One region of the Pantoea sp. nfd-35 genome, then DNA from elsewhere that is predicted to be linked to it. Evidence: riboswitches for the same ligand, from Rfam matches in the RefSeq annotation. Region 1 holds a riboswitch; each other region holds the start of a gene.

Region 1 (4,356 bases):
AGCAGGCCATTGCCGGTCCTGAGGTCTGATGCGATCGCCTGATGCCCAGGCCGAAGATAAAACGGACAGCGATATGACACTTTCTTACACCATTACCACCAGCGAACCGGTGAATCAGCAGGTTTACCGCTATCTGCGCCGCGATATCGTGACGTGCGTAATTCAGCCGGGCGCACTGCTCTCGGAAAAAGAGGTTTCCGCCCGGTTCAACCTCTCACGTCAGCCGGTGCGGGAAGCCTTTATCAAGCTCGCGGAGGCCGGTCTGGTTCAGATCCTGCCGCAGCGCGGCACCTTTGTGCGCAGGATCTCGGCTAAACGGGTCGAAGATGGTCGTTTCATTCGTGAGGCCGTGGAGATTGCCGTGGTCCGTCGCGCTGCTGAGGAAATCGAAGAGTCAGGGCTGATGGCGCTGGAGCATAACCTGCAACTGCAACGCATCACCGCTGCCCGTGGCGATAGCCAGATGTTCTTAAGCCTGGACGATGAGTTTCATCGCCTCATCGCTGAGAGCATCGGCTGTCCGCTGGCGTGGGAAACGGTTGAAAACATCAAAGCCACCATGGATCGGGTACGCTATTTAACCCTGAATGACGTTGCGCCCGCCGAAACCCTGATAGAACAGCATGATGCTATTTTTGCGGCGCTGAAGGCAAACGATCCCGTCAAGGCTGAGGCGGCGTTGCGCCATCATTTGCAGGCCATGATGTTTTCGATCACCCCAGTCATCAAGCAAAACAGCGCCTGGTTTGAAGAGGATTAACGCCTTGCCAGTCTGCAAGGCGAAACACGATGGGCTACCACCACTGATGGAAATGGTGCACCGGCCCAATCCCGTTGCCCACTTCCAGCGAATCTGCCGCCAGTAATGCCTGCTGCAGCCAGGCTTTCGCTTCACTGATCGTCGCTTCCCAGCTGTCATGCCGGGGACGTAAGGCCGCGAGCGCGGCGGACAGTGTACAGCCAGTGCCGTGCGTATGACGCGTGTTTACCCGCACGCTGCTAAAGCGCTGACGCCCTGCCCGAGTTAGCAGCCAGTCCGGGCTTTCATCACCATCGAGATGACCGCCTTTCATCAGCACTGCCTGGCAACCCAGCGCCAGTAGCGCTTCGCCCTGGGTGAGCATCTCATCTTCATTGAGGGCAACCTGGCATCCCAGCAGTGCAGCGGCTTCGGGCAGGTTTGGCGTAATCAATGACACCTGTGGCAATAAACGATCTCGCACACAGGCAATCGCATCCGGATTCAGCAGGGCATCGCCGCTTTTAGCCACCATCACCGTATCCAGCACCACAAAGGGAATTTCCCGCCGCTGCAGGCCATGGGCCACCCGCTCGACAATTTCTGTTTCAGACAGCATGCCAATCTTCGCACTGTCGATGCGCACATCATCCAGCACCGAGTCCAGCTGGGCGGTCACAAACTCTGGCGCAACGCGGTATACCGACTGCACGCCGCAGGTATTCTGCGCCACCAGCGCCGTGATCACACTGGTACCGTACGCGCCCAGTGCAGAGAAGGTTTTCAGATCGGCCTGGATACCGGCCCCGCCGCTGGGATCGGTCCCTGCAATCGTCAGGGCATTAATGCGTTTCATCAGGTGCCTCCAGCGTCCAGAGTGCATCCAGGAAAGCAGGCGCAAAGCTACCCGGTCCATCTGCATCCTGCGCGGCCTTTTCTCCAGCCAGCGCCATCACCCGACAGGCGCAGGCGATGTTGATCAGTCGGTCACCTGGCAAACAGGCAAAGGCCGCAACCACCGCTGAAAGCGCACAGCCGGTGCCGACCACCCGCGTCATTAACGGCGAACCGCCCGTAATCGCCCAGGTGCGCTGCCCATCGGTGACATAGTCTACTTCGCCGGTCACGACGACACAGGTATCAAAAGCTTTTGCCAGCTGTTGGGCAGCCTGCAGCGCGGCTTCGGCCGAATGCAGGCTGTCAACACCGCGTCCGCCTGCTGCCTGCTGCGCCAGCGACAGAATCTCTGAGGCATTGCCGCGCACCACTGCAGGCGACTGCGCGAGCAGCTGCTTGCAAAACACGGTGCGCAGCGTCAGCGCGCCGACCGCCACCGGATCCAGTGTCCAGGGCGTGCCCGCCTGATTTGCTGCAAGCACCGCAGCCTGCATCGCTTGCTTACGATCGTGGGTTAGCGTACCGACATTGATAAGCAGCGCATCGGCAACCGCGCTAAACTGCGCCGCTTCTTCAGCGTCGATAACCATGGCCGGAGAGGCATTAAGGGCGAGTAAAACGTTAGCGGTTAGCGTTTGCACCACATCGTTGGTCATACAGTGCACCAGCGGTGACTGACGGCGAAACTGTTGCAGAATGGGCGCGCATTGCGCATCAGAAAGGTGTTGCGGTTGATGTGTCATCATAACTCCCAACCGGCGGACAAGAAGGCGAATGCGGTCAGGCATCAGACTTCCCTACGCTGGCATTATCCAGATCAGGTAATACGGGTTTTTCTCAGCCTTCACAAAGAAGGGCACCCCGAGTCGTCAGGTAAATTCACTTTACCCGTCATCAGCATAAGGTTGAGCCACTGGCAAAGCAACCTTGCCCGCATCAAATCAGATCGTTTAATCCGGGTTTATATTCAACACGCCTTCTTGGGCTTATTCTTGAGATAACAATTATTTACTCAGAGTATCCTGATGAAAACTGGCTTCAGCCTGGTCGCATATTTTATAAAACTGGCGTTACTCATGTCAGGATTGATGCTGGCATTTCAGGCGAGTGCCGCCCCCAGTTTTTCATGTGCGCATCCCAGCGCAATCGAAAAGGTGATTTGTCAGAGCCAGACGTTATCGGCAAAAGATCGGTTAATGGCGCATTTTTTTGATCTCGCGAAAAAAAACGCCACGGCCGGACCTTCGGGGCTCATTACCGCACAACGGCAATGGTTAAAAAACCTGACTAAAATGTGTCTCACTGACCCTCAAGAAAAACGCATTGAAGGATACTACGATCAACGGCTTTTTGAACTCGCTGTCATGGTTCTTTATACCCATCATGGCGAAGCCATTAAGCAAATTCGTAAAATAAATCCCGAGTTAGTGAACATATACGAAGCGATTTATCAGTTTACTTCTCTTCCAGCAGGTTCAACCAGGCATAATAAGGTCACCGAACTCATTCGACCCGCTTTCGAAGTAACAGATAACCACATATTCGAAGATAAAATTCCTGATGCAGAAAGCGCAGCAGAAAATACCAACAACTTCGGCATGTTTCTCTGGCTCATTGCCGAAAATAATCCAGAATCACTTATTATCCCCTGCGAGGCATTTTTACGGCATCCACAAAATATCGTCTGGCTGGAACCGCTGGCCGGTGGTGCAATTGACAGCCGAACCCCCATCAGTGACTGCGAACAAACTCAGCCCACACTGCCGTTGTTTAAGCAATTTATTCATCTGGCGGAAGATGCCACCCCTGTTAGCACAGGGACCATTCGTTTTACAATTTATGCCATTACGCGGGCGGAAATTTCAGCCACGTTAAGTCACAGCATGAAGTTTTTAAAGTCCATCCAATACGGAAAAAATAGCTTATCTGACGACGCACAGCAGTTTATCAAGCAGCATACTGAAGGCTACCAGAATAGCCTTATTGAGCTGGCACACTACTACCAACATGCGTTTAACATGCCGGCGGATACGGCGAATAGCGAAGCCAGACGTTCAATCACGATCCTGCTAAATAACATTACCGATGATGAGTAATAAAAAATGTTAAAAGACGATGAAGCGCCATCTAATATCAAAGGCTTAATTAGCTTACCGCTGATTGTGATTATTGCACTTCTGATGATTATGGCTTATACATCTGTGTCTTCTGGTACATTTATCTTTTCTTTAATAGGGGGCACTTTAATATTAATAAGTTGGGCAATGTGGTTAATATGCGAACTTGTTGCATCTATTTGGGAACGCCGTTGGAAAGATGTCGCGAAAGTTATTTCCCTGCCATTCATTTTCGCTGGCTTAGTGTTCCTTTCTGTCACAGAGTTTAACTATATCAAGTTATTTTTGATTTACCCTAGTTATTATCCCCTTTTTGATATTGCACAATACTACACTCATCAGCCAGTCATCATAAAATGGGATGAGTTTAATGAGGGATTTACCGATCTCGTCTATGCACCTGAAGGTCAGTGGCAAGCCGAGTGCATTTTTGACCGCTGTTCAAAAAAACGTGATCCCGAGCTTAGTATCGTGACCCAACCGTTTATCGGCCACTTCTATCTTCAGGATACGTTGTGGCGTTAACGCCTGTTCAACTGATCAGGGTCGTCATCACCTTATGGTTTCTCTCTGCAAAGCTTTGCGTTGATATGAAAAATTCTC
Region 2 (4,356 bases), 2.1 Mb from region 1:
CAGGGCAAGGATACAGCACACTAAGATGATATTCCGCCGATCGCCAACGCTGTCGGAGCGCTTTGCGATCATCATGCTGACCACAATGCCGGCGATGGCATTGATGGTAAAAAACAGCCCGACCCACAGCGGTGGCACCTGTACTTCTCGCGATAAAAACAGGCTCAGCGTCGGCGCCTGCAGCGCACCGGCCACGCCGAGGATAAAGGCTGTCACCATAAAAGCCAAAAAGACCGGATTGAAACGGCGCGAGAACGATAACAAAGATTTCATGCCTTATCCCTGACAGAACAACGGGAGAAACGGGAACAATGGAACCCCGACCCAAACCTACAACGTAAAAAAAACCAGCAGAATAACCCTGCTGGCGAAATCGTAACACACTACTCAGAAGGGACAGACATCGCTGCCAGTCCATGTCAGAGCGCCATTCATTACTGAATGCCTCCCGCTCTTCCAATACAGGAAAGATTGCCTCTAAAATGGGGTAAGAAAAACAGAGCACCTTTATCAGGGAGTTCCTCTTTTATGTCGTCATCACGTCTGAAGCAGCAGTTCATTCGTCTGTGGCAAAATTGCCAGGGACAACCACAGGAAACAACCCTGGGCGAACTGGCTGATTTGCTGCACTGTTCGCGTCGCCATATGCGAAACCTGCTCAACAGAATGCAAGCGGCTGGCTGGCTCACCTGGCAGGCCGAAGCCGGACGGGGCAAACGTTCCCTGATGACCTTCTGCTACACCGGGCTGGCGCTCCAGCAGCAGCGTGCCGAAGATCTTCTGGAGCAGGATCGTATCGATCAGTTAGTCCAGCTGGTGGGGGATAAAGATCAGGTCAGACAGATGATCAGCGCCCACCTGGGGCGGAGCTTCCGCCAGGGCAAACATATTTTGCGCGTCCTCTATTATCGCCCTCTGCTGAATCTGTTACCCGGTCCGCCCCTGCGCCGTTCGGAAACCCATATTGCCCGCCAGATCTTTAGCGGCCTGACGCGCATAAATGAGGAAAAGGGGGAAATCGAGGCCGATATCGCCCATCACTGGCAGCAAACATCCGATCTCCACTGGCGCTTTTATTTACGTCCTGCCATTCGTTTTCATCATGGCCGGGAGCTGGACATGGCCGATGTGATCGCAAGCCTGGAACGCCTGCGTCAGTATCCCCTGTTTTCTCATATCCAACGGCTCGACTCACCGGCCCCCTGGACCCTGGATATCTATCTGGATCAGCCCGACAGCTGGCTGCCCTGGCTGCTGGGCAGCGTCAGCGCCATGATTCTGCCACGGGAATGGCCTGAAATTCGCGATTTTGCCCGTCAACCTTTGGGAACAGGTCCTTATCGGGTCGTCCGTAATCAGCACAGCCAGTTGAAGATAGAAGCGTTTGACGACTACTTTGGCTATCGCGCGCTGATCGATGATGTGTCGGTGTGGGTACTGCCAGAGATCAGTGACGAGCTGGTTTATGCAGGGGTTCGCCTGCAGGGCGAAAAAGCCGATGAGAAACAGGAAGAGAGCCGGCTTGAAGAAGGTTGCTACTATTTACTGTTCGATCAGCGTTCAGAAAAAATGGCCGATCGAGACATTCGACGCTGGCTCAGCGACCTGCTTAACCCGATTGCACTCCTCAATAATGCGGGCAGGGGTTATCAGCGCTACTGGTTCCCGGCTTACGGCCTGCTACCCCGCTGGCACCATCGCCGCGATCTGACCCCAGTGGACAAACCGGCGGGCCTCACGAGCCTGACGTTAACCTGGTATAACCAGCATATTGAGCATGTCAGTATTACGGATGCCTTACGTCCGTTGCTGGCAGAACAGGGCGTTACGTTGAACACCCGGGAAGTCAGTTACGAAAGCTGGCATCAGGGCGAAGGCGAGAGTGATATCTGGCTGGGCAGCGTCAATTTTACCCTGCCCCTCGAATATTCCCTGTTTGCCCTGTTATACGAAACGCCGTTGATGCAGCACTGTATGCCTGTTAACTGGCAGCAGGATGCCACGCGCTGGCGTGAAAAAACGCTCTCCCTCGCTGAATGGGGTAAATATCTGGTGGAAAATAGCTGGCTTCATCCGCTGTTTCATCACTGGCTGCTGCTGGAGGGCCAGCGCAGTATGCGCGGCGTGCGGATGAATACATTGGGCTGGTTTGATTTTAAATCCGCCTGGTTTGCCCCGCCTACGCTGTGAGCCTTTCCCCTTGCGCATTTAATGACTAGAATGTGGCGTTCTCAACGGGGTGCCCCTTTCCACAGTGTCAGGGCGCTGAGAAATACCCGTCGAACCTGAATCGGTTAATACCGACGTAGGGATTTGAGAGGTTGTTTTGCTCAGATCCTTTGCGACTCAACCCTGCCGCCCTAGGAGCGCAAAGTGTTAAGAAACGTCCTGCCCGTGCTGCTGTTACTCTCTGCCCCGGTCTTTGCGGCCAAACCTGTCCTGACGGTTTACACCTACGACGCCTTTTCCGCTGACTGGGGGCCGGGTCCGGCCGTCAAAAAAGCCTTTGAAGCCCAGTGCGGTTGCGAGCTGAAATTTGTCGCGCTGGAAGACGGTGTTTCGCTGCTGAACCGTGTACGTATGGAAGGCAAGAACACAAAGGCCGATGTGGTACTAGGCCTGGATAACAACCTTCTGCAGGCCGCGCAGCAAACCGGCCTGTTTGCCAAAAGCGACGTGGATACCCGTGAGCTGCAGGTGCCCGGCGGCTGGAAGGACACCACCTTTGTGCCGTTCGATTACGGTTATTTCGCATTCGTGTACAACAAAAACACGCTAAAAAATCCCCCCACAAGCCTGAAAGAACTGGTCGAAAGCCCAGAGAAATGGCGCGTGATTTATGAAGATCCTCGCACCAGCACGCCAGGCCTTGGCCTGCTGCTGTGGATGCAAAAGGTTTACGGGGACAACGCGCCTGAGGCCTGGCAAAAGCTGGCGAAGAAAACCGTCACGGTCACCAAAGGCTGGAGTGAAGCCTACGGCCTGTTTCTTAAAGGCGAGAGCGATCTGGTGCTGAGCTATACCACGTCACCGGCTTATCACATCATTGAAGAGAAAAAAGATAACTATGCTGCGGCATCCTTCGCCGAAGGCAACTATCTGCAGGTTGAGGTGGCCGCCCGACTGGCGAACAGCAAGCAGCCCAAACTGGCAGAACAGTTTATGCAATTCATGGTTACGCCAGCCTTTCAGAACACCATCCCTACCGGGAACTGGATGTATCCGGTGATCAAAACTGACCTCCCCGCCGGGTTTGCCTCGCTCAGCGTGCCGAAGACAACATTGCAGTTTTCACCGGAAGAGGTTGCCAGCCACCGTTCGCAATGGGTTAGCCAATGGCAACGCGCCGTCAGCCGTTAATCCCTTTCTGGCTGATTCCGGGTTCGCTCGCCACGCTGCTGCTCTGCAGCGTGGCGCTGCTGGCCTTCACAGCACTGTGGATGGCGGCGCCAGCGACCAACTGGCGGTCTGTCCTGCAGGATACGTATCTGCATCATGTTATTGGCTTTTCGTTTAAGCAGGCGCTGCTTTCCGCCCTGCTCTCCTTGCTGCCGGCCATTCCATTGTCCCGAGCCCTTTATCGGCGGCGCTTTCCCGGACGTCAGGTGTTGCTGCGCCTGTGCGCCATGACGCTGGTTCTGCCCGTGCTGGTGGCCGTATTCGGCCTGCTCACCGTCTATGGTCGGGTGGGCTGGCTGGCACAGCTTTGCGCCTGGCTTGGCGTGGACTATCACTTCTCGCCTTACGGGCTTCAGGGAATTTTACTGGCCCATGTGTTTTTCAACCTGCCGCTGGCCACGCGCCTGATGCTGCAGGCGCTGGAAAGCATTCCTGCCGAACAGCGTCAGCTTGCTGCCCAACTGAACATACGTGGCTGGCATCATTTCCGGCTGCTTGAATGGCCCTGGCTGCGCCGCCAGCTCCTGCCCACCGGGGCATTAATCTTTATGCTCTGTTTTGCCAGTTTTGCCACCGTGCTATCGCTGGGTGGCGGGCCGCAGGCGACCACCATCGAACTGGCCATCTTCCAGGCGCTAAGCTATGACTACGATCCGGGCCGCGCGGCGCTCCTGGCGCTGATTCAGCTCAGCTGCTGCCTGGTGCTGGTGCTCCTCAGCCAGCGCTTCAGCAACGCCATTCCGGCGGGTAGTCCGCAACTGAACGGCTGGCGCGATCCTCAGGATTCCACGCTGGCCCGCGTCAGCGACGCCGCCATCATCTTTTTCGCCCTGCTGCTGCTACTCCCACCGCTGCTGGCGGTGATCGTAAATGGTCTGGATGGCGGGCTTCGGGGCGCGTTACAGCAACCGGCGTTATGGCAGGCAACGTTGACCTCGTTACGTATCGCGCTCGGCG
Region 3 (4,356 bases), on a different replicon from region 1:
ACTGACAGGTGCTTCCTCTGTCCCCCGTAGATCCACCACACAGTCATCGGGGGTCAGCAAAGCAGGATCGATAAACGGGATGCCGGCCTTTTTGGGCTCAGGCGCATTATCGAACCGGAACTGACGCAGTTGCCATGAGACAAAATCACAGTTGATCATGCAGCCCAGTGGTGAGGGCGACAGGTGCAACAGAATGCTGAGCGCCATCTGCGCCTGTAAGGCGCCAAGGGTGGCAACCGCCGGGCCCAGCACGCCTGCGGTGTTACAGTTACCTGAGGCTTTGGGTAATTGTGGGAACAGTGCGCGATAGCTGGGCGCGCCGCCGCAAAAACTGCCTGCATAACCCTGTCGCCCCAGCACCGAAGCGCAAACCAGCGGTAGGTTACGGGCAAAGCAGCTGTCGGAAAGCAGATAAGTCACCGCGAAGTTATCCGCAGCGTCGATAACCAAATCAATATCCACCAGTGCTTCTTCAATACGACTTGCCTGTAACGCTACGGGATGTGCTTCAACCACCGTATCAGGATTACGCTGTGCCAGCGCACGTTGGGCGCAAAACACCTTCGGCTCGCCAATATCGGCAGTCGTAAATAGCGTCTGACGATGCAGGTTATGCAGCGCCACGACGTCGTCGTCATAGAGCCGGATATAACCGATGCCAGCGCCCGCCAGGAGCGGTAATAACGTGGAAGCCAGTCCACCCGCGCCAACCACTAAGACGCGGGCAGCGGACAAAGCCTGCTGCCCCTGCTCGCCCACTTCTGGCAGCATTGTCTGTCGTTGATAACGAGCCATATCTGCTCCTTAGCGAAATTGCGCCAGCCCGAAAACGGGCGTAGAGGCGGCAGCCATGTCGCGACGCTCCATCATGCCAGCCTGACGTGCCTGATATCCCGCTTCAATGGCGCGCGCAAATGCGCCAGCCATGCGAACCGGATCGCTGGATTTCGCCACGGCGGTATTCAACAGCACAGCATCAAACCCCAATTCCATCGCCTGAGCCGCCTGGCTCGGCGCACCGATCCCGGCATCAATAATCAGTGGAACGTCCTTAAACCAGGCACGCATCGTGCGTAATCCCTCGATATTGCGTAATCCCTGGCCTGAGCCGATAGGCGCCCCCCACGGCATCAGCACTTCACAGCCCGCGTCCAGCAGTTTCTCGCCCACAATCAGATCTTCTGTGGTGTAAGGGAAAACGTGGAAACCCTCTGCACACAAAATACGTGCTGCTTCGACGAGGGCAAAGGGATCGGGCTGTAAGGTATCGGCATGACCGATCACCTCAAGCTTGATCCAGGACGTGGCAAACAATTCCCGCGCCATATGCGCAGTCGTCACGGCTTCTTTCACCGTGTGGCAGCCTGCGGTATTGGGTAAAACGCGTTTATTTAAGGTTTTCAGGAGATCGCGAAAGGCTCCGCCCTGGCTTCCTTCACGACGCAGACTCACCGTAATAATCTCGGCGCCGGATGCGCCAACGGCCTGTTGCAGAATATCCGGCGAGGGATAACCTGCAGTACCCAGTAAAAAACGTGACTGTCCGCTAAAGTCATAAAACATCGTTAGCCTCCCTGCATCGGCGATAACACTTCAAGACGACAACCCGCCACAAGCGGCTCTGAGGAATAGCGCTCCCGGGGAACAAATTCGCCGTTCACGGCACTGGCGACACAGCCAGCATCGATATGTTGTTCCACGAGTAATTCAGCCAGCGTGCGGGCTTCGGTTTCAATAGCAAGGCCGTTCAGTTCTATTTTCATCGCACTCCCTCGGACGTCAGTTGTTGCATAAGCTTCTCGGCCATCATCGGGGCCAGCAGGAAGCCGTGACGGTACATGCCGTTAATAGAAAAAATGCCATTTTCGTAACGCACTTCGGGCAGATTGTGGCGGTAAGCCGGACGCATACCTGTGCCGCTTTCAATAATGCGTGCTTCGGCGAGGGCGGGATGGATGCTGTAGGCTGCGCTTAACAGTTCCATCATAGCGCGCGCGCTGATTGGGCTGTCATCCTGGCTTTCGACCATGGTCGCGCCCAGCATAAAATGCCCCTGTGCCCTGGGCACCAGATAACAGGGAAAACGCGGGTGCAGCAGGCGAACAGGACGGGAAAACGTTATTTCGTCGGTGTGGAGAATAACCATTTCACCGCGCACGGCACGCAATTCGGGTTGGGATTGCCGGGCATGAATACCCCGGCAATCGATAATTTTCCCGCTGGGTTTACCCGGGTGAAACCGGACCCCCGCATTCAGTAAACGCGTTTGTAATTGTTGCATTGCCAGCCGGGGATCAAGATGACCTTCTGCGGCAAAGAACAAGCCACGGGCAAAACGGTCTTCCAGCGCAGGTTCAATCTCTGCTGGCGTCACCCACTGATGTGATGAGGTCATGTTAGCGAAACGCGTTAACTCAGCACTGTCGCGCGGGGGCGCAATCACCAGGGTACCCTGCTGTTCCACGCCGCTGACCCGGGCCGACCACCATGCCGCAGCATACTGACCCCAGTCAACGACCTGCTGTGGCGCACTTTCCGCTTCGCACCAGGGCGCCAGCATACCGCCAGCCCAGTGCGATGCCGCGCGGCAGTCCGGTAAGGTAATGATTTCGACAGGTTCACCTTGCTCCGCCAGTAGCGTGGCGATACACAGTCCGGACACGCCGCTGCCGAGCACTGACCAGCGGCTCATTGCCAGCCAACCTGACAGGATAACATCAGAAACAGGATTTTCACTTTGGCCTCTCTGTTAACAGTCAGAGACCCGTGATACAAGAAGGGAAAAAGCATGAGCCCGGCAAAAGCAGACTCTGCGGCAAGTATCTGCCTGTGGCAAAGATACCCGTCTTCCTACGCCAGTATCAACTGGGTCAGGTTCTAAGGGTCGCTAAGCCGCGCATTGCGCTATTAGCCTCTCAGTCTCTTTGGCGAGACTCCCCTGACGGGTTCTAGTTTTATTTTAAGCCGCGCCTTACGTCAAGGCTGATGCAGCAATTTGTCGTTAGCGACTAAGGCACATTCAGGTAACGCAGCAGAGCGGTCATACAGGCTGCGCCCAAAATGATGACGATCAGCGGCGCCCTGCGCCAGGCGAGAAAAATGGCAAACGACACGCCCAGCAGCCTTGCCATCCCGGCAAAATGCTGACCTTCGAACAACGTGGTGGTGGCTGCAACGGCCAGTAACAGTACCGTGGCCGCATCGGATAACACATTTTGCGTGCGCTCACTGACAGGCAACCGGTTACCCAGTTTGACGCCCGCATAACGAATGGCATAGGTTCCGGCAGCCAGCAAGGCAATGCCTGCAATTATCATCGGATGATTCATTTACGCGATCTCCACGTAAGCAGCCCTAACAACGAAAACAGAACAGGCATCCCTGCTGGAACAAATGGCGTGACCGCCAGCGACAGCACGGCGCCGGTAGCAGCAGGAATGCGGGTTCGGGGTTTGCGTAACGCCGGGAAGATGAGTGCGATAAGAATGGCGGGAAAAACCGCATCCAGACCGATAACGGAAATATTCGGGATAAACTGGCCAATCGCGGCCCCGAGCATGACGGTGAACGGCCAGATCAATCCGATACCGATGCCGCACAGCCAAAACGCACTGCGGCGTTGAGCCAGCTGCGGCTGAGAGATGCCGAACACCACACTTTCATCGTTCATAATGTGACAGCCGAGCGCCCCCCGCCAGCCTCTGCCCACTAAGTCTTTAACCGCAATGCCAAAGGGAAGATGGCGGGCGTTGACCAGCAAACCTGCCGCGGCAGCGGTTAACGGACTGCCACCGCCGGCAACGATGCCAATAAATAAGAATTCCGATGCGCCAGCCAGCACCAGCGTTGATAACGCCAGCGGTACCCAAAACGGAAAGCCATCAGCAGTGGCGAGCGACCCGTAAGACAGGCCGACAATGCCATCTGCGATACAGACCAGAAAAATTGCTTTTATAACGCCTTTATCCAGCGTGAATTTTTTTGCCAGCATCAACATCGAATCCCATAACGAACGATAAATCCATTATAATGGACATCGGATATGTATTACAAGACGAACGATACGTTCATTTTAACGAACAGGAAAAGTGATGAGCACGCCCATTGATATCATTGCCCGAGGTTTAGTAAGAGAACGCCAGCGTGCCGGCCTGACGCTGGCTGAAGTTGCTCGCCGGGCGGGGATTGCAAAATCGACCCTGTCTCAGCTTGAAGCCGGTAACGGCAATCCGGGTATTGAGACGTTGTGGTCGCTGTGTGTCGCGCTCAATATTCCATTTGCACGCCTGATGGAGCCGGAAACGAACCGGTTACAGGTTATTCGCCGCGGAGAAGGCCCCACGGTGGCTGCTGAGC
Region 4 (4,356 bases), 1.8 Mb from region 1:
CTTCGCCGTTGAGGTTTTTACGGATGGTGCGTACCGCATTCATCACGTAACCCAGCTCCTGTTCAGGATCGGGCACCGGCAGGCGATCAACATCAGCACGGCAGGTAATCGGGTTGGAGAAGCACGGGCCTTCGCCTGTTTCGAAGTATAAACCCAGCCCCATCGCATCAGGGATGGTGAGAATATCACTGAAGAGGATCGCCGCATCCAGCTTAAAGCGACGCAGGGGTTGCAGGGTGACTTCGCAGGCCAGTTCGGCATTTTTGCACAGCGACATAAAATCGCCTGCCTGGGCGCGCGTCGCTTTATATTCCGGCAAATAACGCCCGGCTTGCCGCATCATCCATACGGGGGTGACATCTACAGGCTGGCGTAACAGGGCGCGCAAATAACGGTCGTTCTTCAGTTCACTCATCTCAGGACTCTCTCGGTATCAAGCGAGTAGTGTAGCACTCTCACGCCTCAGCGCGGCAGAGGGCCACCGTATCTTCAATTAATCGACGGGCGACGGTACCGGGCGGCGGCAGTAAAGGCAGCGCATCAAAGCGGAACCATCCGGCGTCCAGCAGCTCTTTGCCGTCATGTTGTAACTCGCCGCCATCATATTCCGCCATAAACGCCATCATCAGAGACTGCGGGAAAGGCCAGGGCTGCGAGGTAACATAGCGGACATTCTTCACACGCACGTTGCTCTCTTCCATTACCTCGCGCGCGACGGCCTGTTCAATGGTTTCGCCGACTTCGACGAAACCGGCCAGCACAGTGTAAATGTTATTACGCTGGCGCGCATGGTTAGCCAACAGGATCTCGTCCCCCCGGCGAATGGCGACGATAATGCAGGGCGCAATCTGTGGATAGTAGCGTTCACGGCAGTGGCTGCACAGGCAGGCAAATTCACGCTTGCTGGCGTGCATCTCATGGCCGCAGTAGCCACACCAGCGGTGAGAGCGATAAAATTCGGCCAGCTGTACACCGCGCCCTGCCAACTGAAACAGTCCCGGATCTTCGTTAAGTAACTGCCGCAAAGACAGCATATCCTCCGAACGTGTTTCGCAAATCAGCCAGACATTCTCCCCCTGCCATTCGCCAATTACGCGCCCCTGATGACCCGTCAGGCCAAAATGCTGCGCATTACCGTGAGGCAGGTCTCCTTGCGGTAACCAAATTTTTTGTTCACTGCTGACAATCCACCATCCAGCGTCTACGCTTGAAATTTCGCATTGCATTTATTTCGTCATCCTTAGCGTCAACCCGCACGCTGAAGTCCCGATGTTAAGTGTGTAGATGAACAACTATACCCAAATAATTCTGGTTGCAAGACGGCAACACGCTTATTTCTCCCCGGCAGGCTCGTGGAAAACAAGCGCACTTGACGCATCGCTAATCTGAAATATGAAGGTGCATAACTCATACGGAGTTAACTATGCTCAACCAGTTAGACGTTCTGACCAAACGCGTAGGTGGCAGTAATGAACTGGTCGATTCATGGCTGGCCGCTCGCCGCCAGTTACTGGTTTCTTATTACCATTTGGTCGGTATCAAGCCAAAGAAAGAGGCACTGACGCGTCTGGATGAACAGGCACTTGATAACTTTTGCCATAATCTGGTCGATTACCTTTCATCCGGCCACTTCAGCCTCTATCAACGCCTGATCGGAGAAATGGACGGTACCAGTCCGCTGTTGGCAGCAACGCAGATTTATCCCTCGCTGGAAGCCAACACCGAACAACTGATGAAGCTGTATGACGGACACCTGCAGCAGGCGATTGATGACGATAACTACGTCACCTTTCAGAATGCGCTATCGGAGGTCGGAGAAGCCCTGGAAGGACGCTTTACGCTTGAGGACAAACTCATCCAGATGGCATGGGATAATCACCTAACCCCGCCCGTGGCTAACGACAGCGAAATTGCCCGCCCCGCCTAAAACCTAATCGATTGTAAAAGACTTGTGATTAGCCAAAAGCCCCCTTATGCTGAGTGGGCTTTACGTTTAACGCCGAACGTAGTCGGTGTTTACGGTTGATACGTCATCTACGGGCGCTGTTCATGCTATCCCTTTTTCCGGGGTGAAGCCGATCGGGCGCCGTAGCGAAATCGTTGAAACCTCATCTTGTCGGAGTGCCTAAGGGCTGAGACCGTTAATTCGGGATCCGCGGAACCTGATCAGGTTAGAACCTGCGAAGGGAACAAGAGTAAATTTATACGGTACGCCACCGAATGGTGTCAGCAGTGCCGTTACTCCTTCCGAACTCCGGACAAGCAACCTTCCCTCTTACTGGAATATTGCTATGTCTACTGCTAAAACGACCCGTCGCGAACAACGTGCTCAGGCACAGGAATTCATTGACTCTCTTCAGGGCGGCAGCGCCTTCCCTAATTCAAAACGTATCTGGCTTACCGGCAGCCGCGATGATATCCGTGTCCCAATGCGGGAAATTCAACTCAGCCCTACCCTGACCAGCGGCAGTAAAGAAGCGCCGGTTTATGAGGAGAATGAGCCCGTTCCGGTTTACGATACGGCCGGTGCCTATGGCGATCCCGCCGCACAAATCGACGTGCATCGGGGGCTGGATAAACTGCGGGCGCGCTGGATTGAAGAGCGGAATGACAGCGAAAATCTGGTGCAAATCAGCTCTGCCTACACGCAACAGCGGCTGGCCGATGACGGCCTGGATCACTTGCGTTTTGAACACCTGCCCACACCACGCCGTGCGAAGGCAGGCCACTGCGTTACCCAGCTCCATTATGCTCGTCGGGGCATAATTACGCCGGAGATGGAGTTTATCGCGCTGCGGGAAAATATGGGCCGGGAACGCATCCGCGGCGAGGTGCTGCTGCAGCAGCATCCGGGGCACAGCTTTGGCGCCCATCTGCCAGAAAATATTACCCCTGAGTTTGTGCGTCAGGAAGTGGCTGCCGGGCGCGCTATTATTCCGGCAAATATTAACCATCCCGAATCCGAACCCATGATCATCGGGCGTAACTTTCTGGTGAAAGTGAATGCCAATATCGGCAACTCAGCCGTGACCTCCTCGATTGAAGAAGAGGTTGAAAAGCTGGTGTGGTCAACGCGTTGGGGCGCCGATACCGTCATGGATCTTTCCACCGGCCGCTATATCCACGAAACCCGTGAATGGATTTTGCGTAACAGCCCGGTGCCTATCGGTACGGTACCGATCTATCAGGCGCTTGAGAAAGTTAACGGTGTGGCAGAAGATCTGAACTGGGAAATTTTCCGCGACACATTGCTGGAACAGGCCGAGCAGGGTGTGGATTATTTTACGATTCATGCAGGCGTGCTGCTGCGCTACGTGCCCATGACCGCGAAGCGCCTGACTGGGATTGTCTCGCGTGGTGGTTCCATTATGGCGAAGTGGTGCCTGTCGCATCACAGAGAGAGCTTCCTGTATGAGCACTTCCGCGACATCTGTGAAATTTGTGCGGCCTACGACATCTCATTATCATTAGGTGACGGCCTGCGTCCGGGATCGATTCAGGATGCCAATGACGAAGCGCAGTTTGCGGAACTGCACACCTTAGGTGAGCTGACGAAAATTGCCTGGGAATACGACGTGCAGGTGATGATTGAGGGCCCCGGCCATATTCCCATGCAAATGATCCGTCGCAACATGACCGAACAACTGGAACATTGCCATGAAGCGCCGTTTTACACTCTGGGCCCCCTCACCACTGATATTGCTCCGGGTTACGATCACTTTACCTCCGGCATTGGTGCCGCGATGATTGGCTGGTTCGGCTGCGCCATGCTGTGCTACGTCACGCCCAAAGAGCATTTAGGTCTGCCAAACAAGGAAGATGTTAAACAGGGCTTAATCACGTACAAGATCGCCGCGCACGCAGCCGATCTGGCCAAGGGTCATCCGGGCGCGCAAATCCGCGACAATGCGATGTCCAAAGCACGTTTTGAGTTTCGCTGGGAAGACCAGTTTAATCTTGCACTGGATCCGCATACGGCCCGGGCTTACCACGATGAAACCCTGCCGCAGGAGTCCGGTAAGGTGGCCCACTTCTGCTCTATGTGCGGCCCCAAATTTTGCTCAATGAAAATTACCCAGGAAGTGCGTGACTACGCCGCAAGGCAGGAAGCCGAAGCCCAGGCGATTGAGGTGGGGATGGCGAAAATGTCTGATCATTTTCGTGAGCGCGGCGGTGAGCTGTATCACCCTGCGACCGCAATAAAGGAGGAATAAATGGACGCCTTTCCCGCAACCGCATCACGTCTGGGGCTCTATCCGGTCGTTGACAGCGTGGAATGGATAGAGCGCCTGCTGGAAGCCGGTGTGCGAACCCTTCAGCTTCGGATCAAGGATCAGCCGGACGAGGTGGTTGAAC

What was found. A riboswitch is a leader RNA that binds a small molecule or an ion and turns the genes downstream of it on or off. The one in region 1 is predicted to bind thiamine pyrophosphate.
Region 2: another riboswitch for thiamine pyrophosphate. It lies ahead of thiB (thiamine ABC transporter substrate binding subunit); the one in region 1 lies ahead of thiM (hydroxyethylthiazole kinase).
Region 3: another riboswitch for thiamine pyrophosphate. It lies ahead of P9J57_RS21150 (FAD-dependent oxidoreductase); the one in region 1 lies ahead of thiM (hydroxyethylthiazole kinase).
Region 4: another riboswitch for thiamine pyrophosphate. It lies ahead of thiC (phosphomethylpyrimidine synthase ThiC); the one in region 1 lies ahead of thiM (hydroxyethylthiazole kinase).

Annotation. Positions count from the first base shown of each region.
Region 1 is NZ_CP122403.1:1,587,980-1,592,335, reverse strand. It holds gene P9J57_RS07465 (mannitol dehydrogenase family protein) at 1-29, shown strand, start outside; gene P9J57_RS07460 (GntR family transcriptional regulator) at 74-760, shown strand; gene thiD (bifunctional hydroxymethylpyrimidine kinase/phosphomethylpyrimidine kinase) at 795-1,595, opposite strand; gene thiM (hydroxyethylthiazole kinase) at 1,582-2,382, opposite strand; TPP riboswitch at 2,414-2,510, opposite strand; gene P9J57_RS07445 (lysozyme inhibitor LprI family protein) at 2,662-3,732, shown strand; gene P9J57_RS07440 (hypothetical protein) at 3,739-4,278, shown strand.
Region 2 is NZ_CP122403.1:3,670,420-3,674,775, forward strand. It holds gene P9J57_RS17110 (MFS transporter) at 1-273, opposite strand, end outside; gene sgrR (HTH-type transcriptional regulator SgrR) at 529-2,190, shown strand; TPP riboswitch at 2,226-2,330, shown strand; gene thiB (thiamine ABC transporter substrate binding subunit) at 2,374-3,360, shown strand; gene thiP (thiamine/thiamine pyrophosphate ABC transporter permease ThiP) at 3,336-4,356, shown strand, end outside.
Region 3 is NZ_CP122404.1:158,026-162,381, reverse strand. It holds gene P9J57_RS21165 (HesA/MoeB/ThiF family protein) at 1-795, opposite strand, end outside; gene P9J57_RS21160 (thiazole synthase) at 805-1,563, opposite strand; gene thiS (sulfur carrier protein ThiS) at 1,566-1,763, opposite strand; gene P9J57_RS21150 (FAD-dependent oxidoreductase) at 1,760-2,692, opposite strand; TPP riboswitch at 2,831-2,950, opposite strand; gene P9J57_RS21145 (AzlD domain-containing protein) at 3,009-3,329, opposite strand; gene P9J57_RS21140 (AzlC family ABC transporter permease) at 3,326-3,997, opposite strand; gene P9J57_RS21135 (helix-turn-helix domain-containing protein) at 4,092-4,356, shown strand, end outside.
Region 4 is NZ_CP122403.1:4,247,934-4,252,289, forward strand. It holds gene hemE (uroporphyrinogen decarboxylase) at 1-415, opposite strand, end outside; gene nudC (NAD(+) diphosphatase) at 456-1,226, opposite strand; gene P9J57_RS19635 (Rsd/AlgQ family anti-sigma factor) at 1,424-1,927, shown strand; TPP riboswitch at 2,108-2,206, shown strand; gene thiC (phosphomethylpyrimidine synthase ThiC) at 2,292-4,214, shown strand; gene thiE (thiamine phosphate synthase) at 4,215-4,356, shown strand, end outside.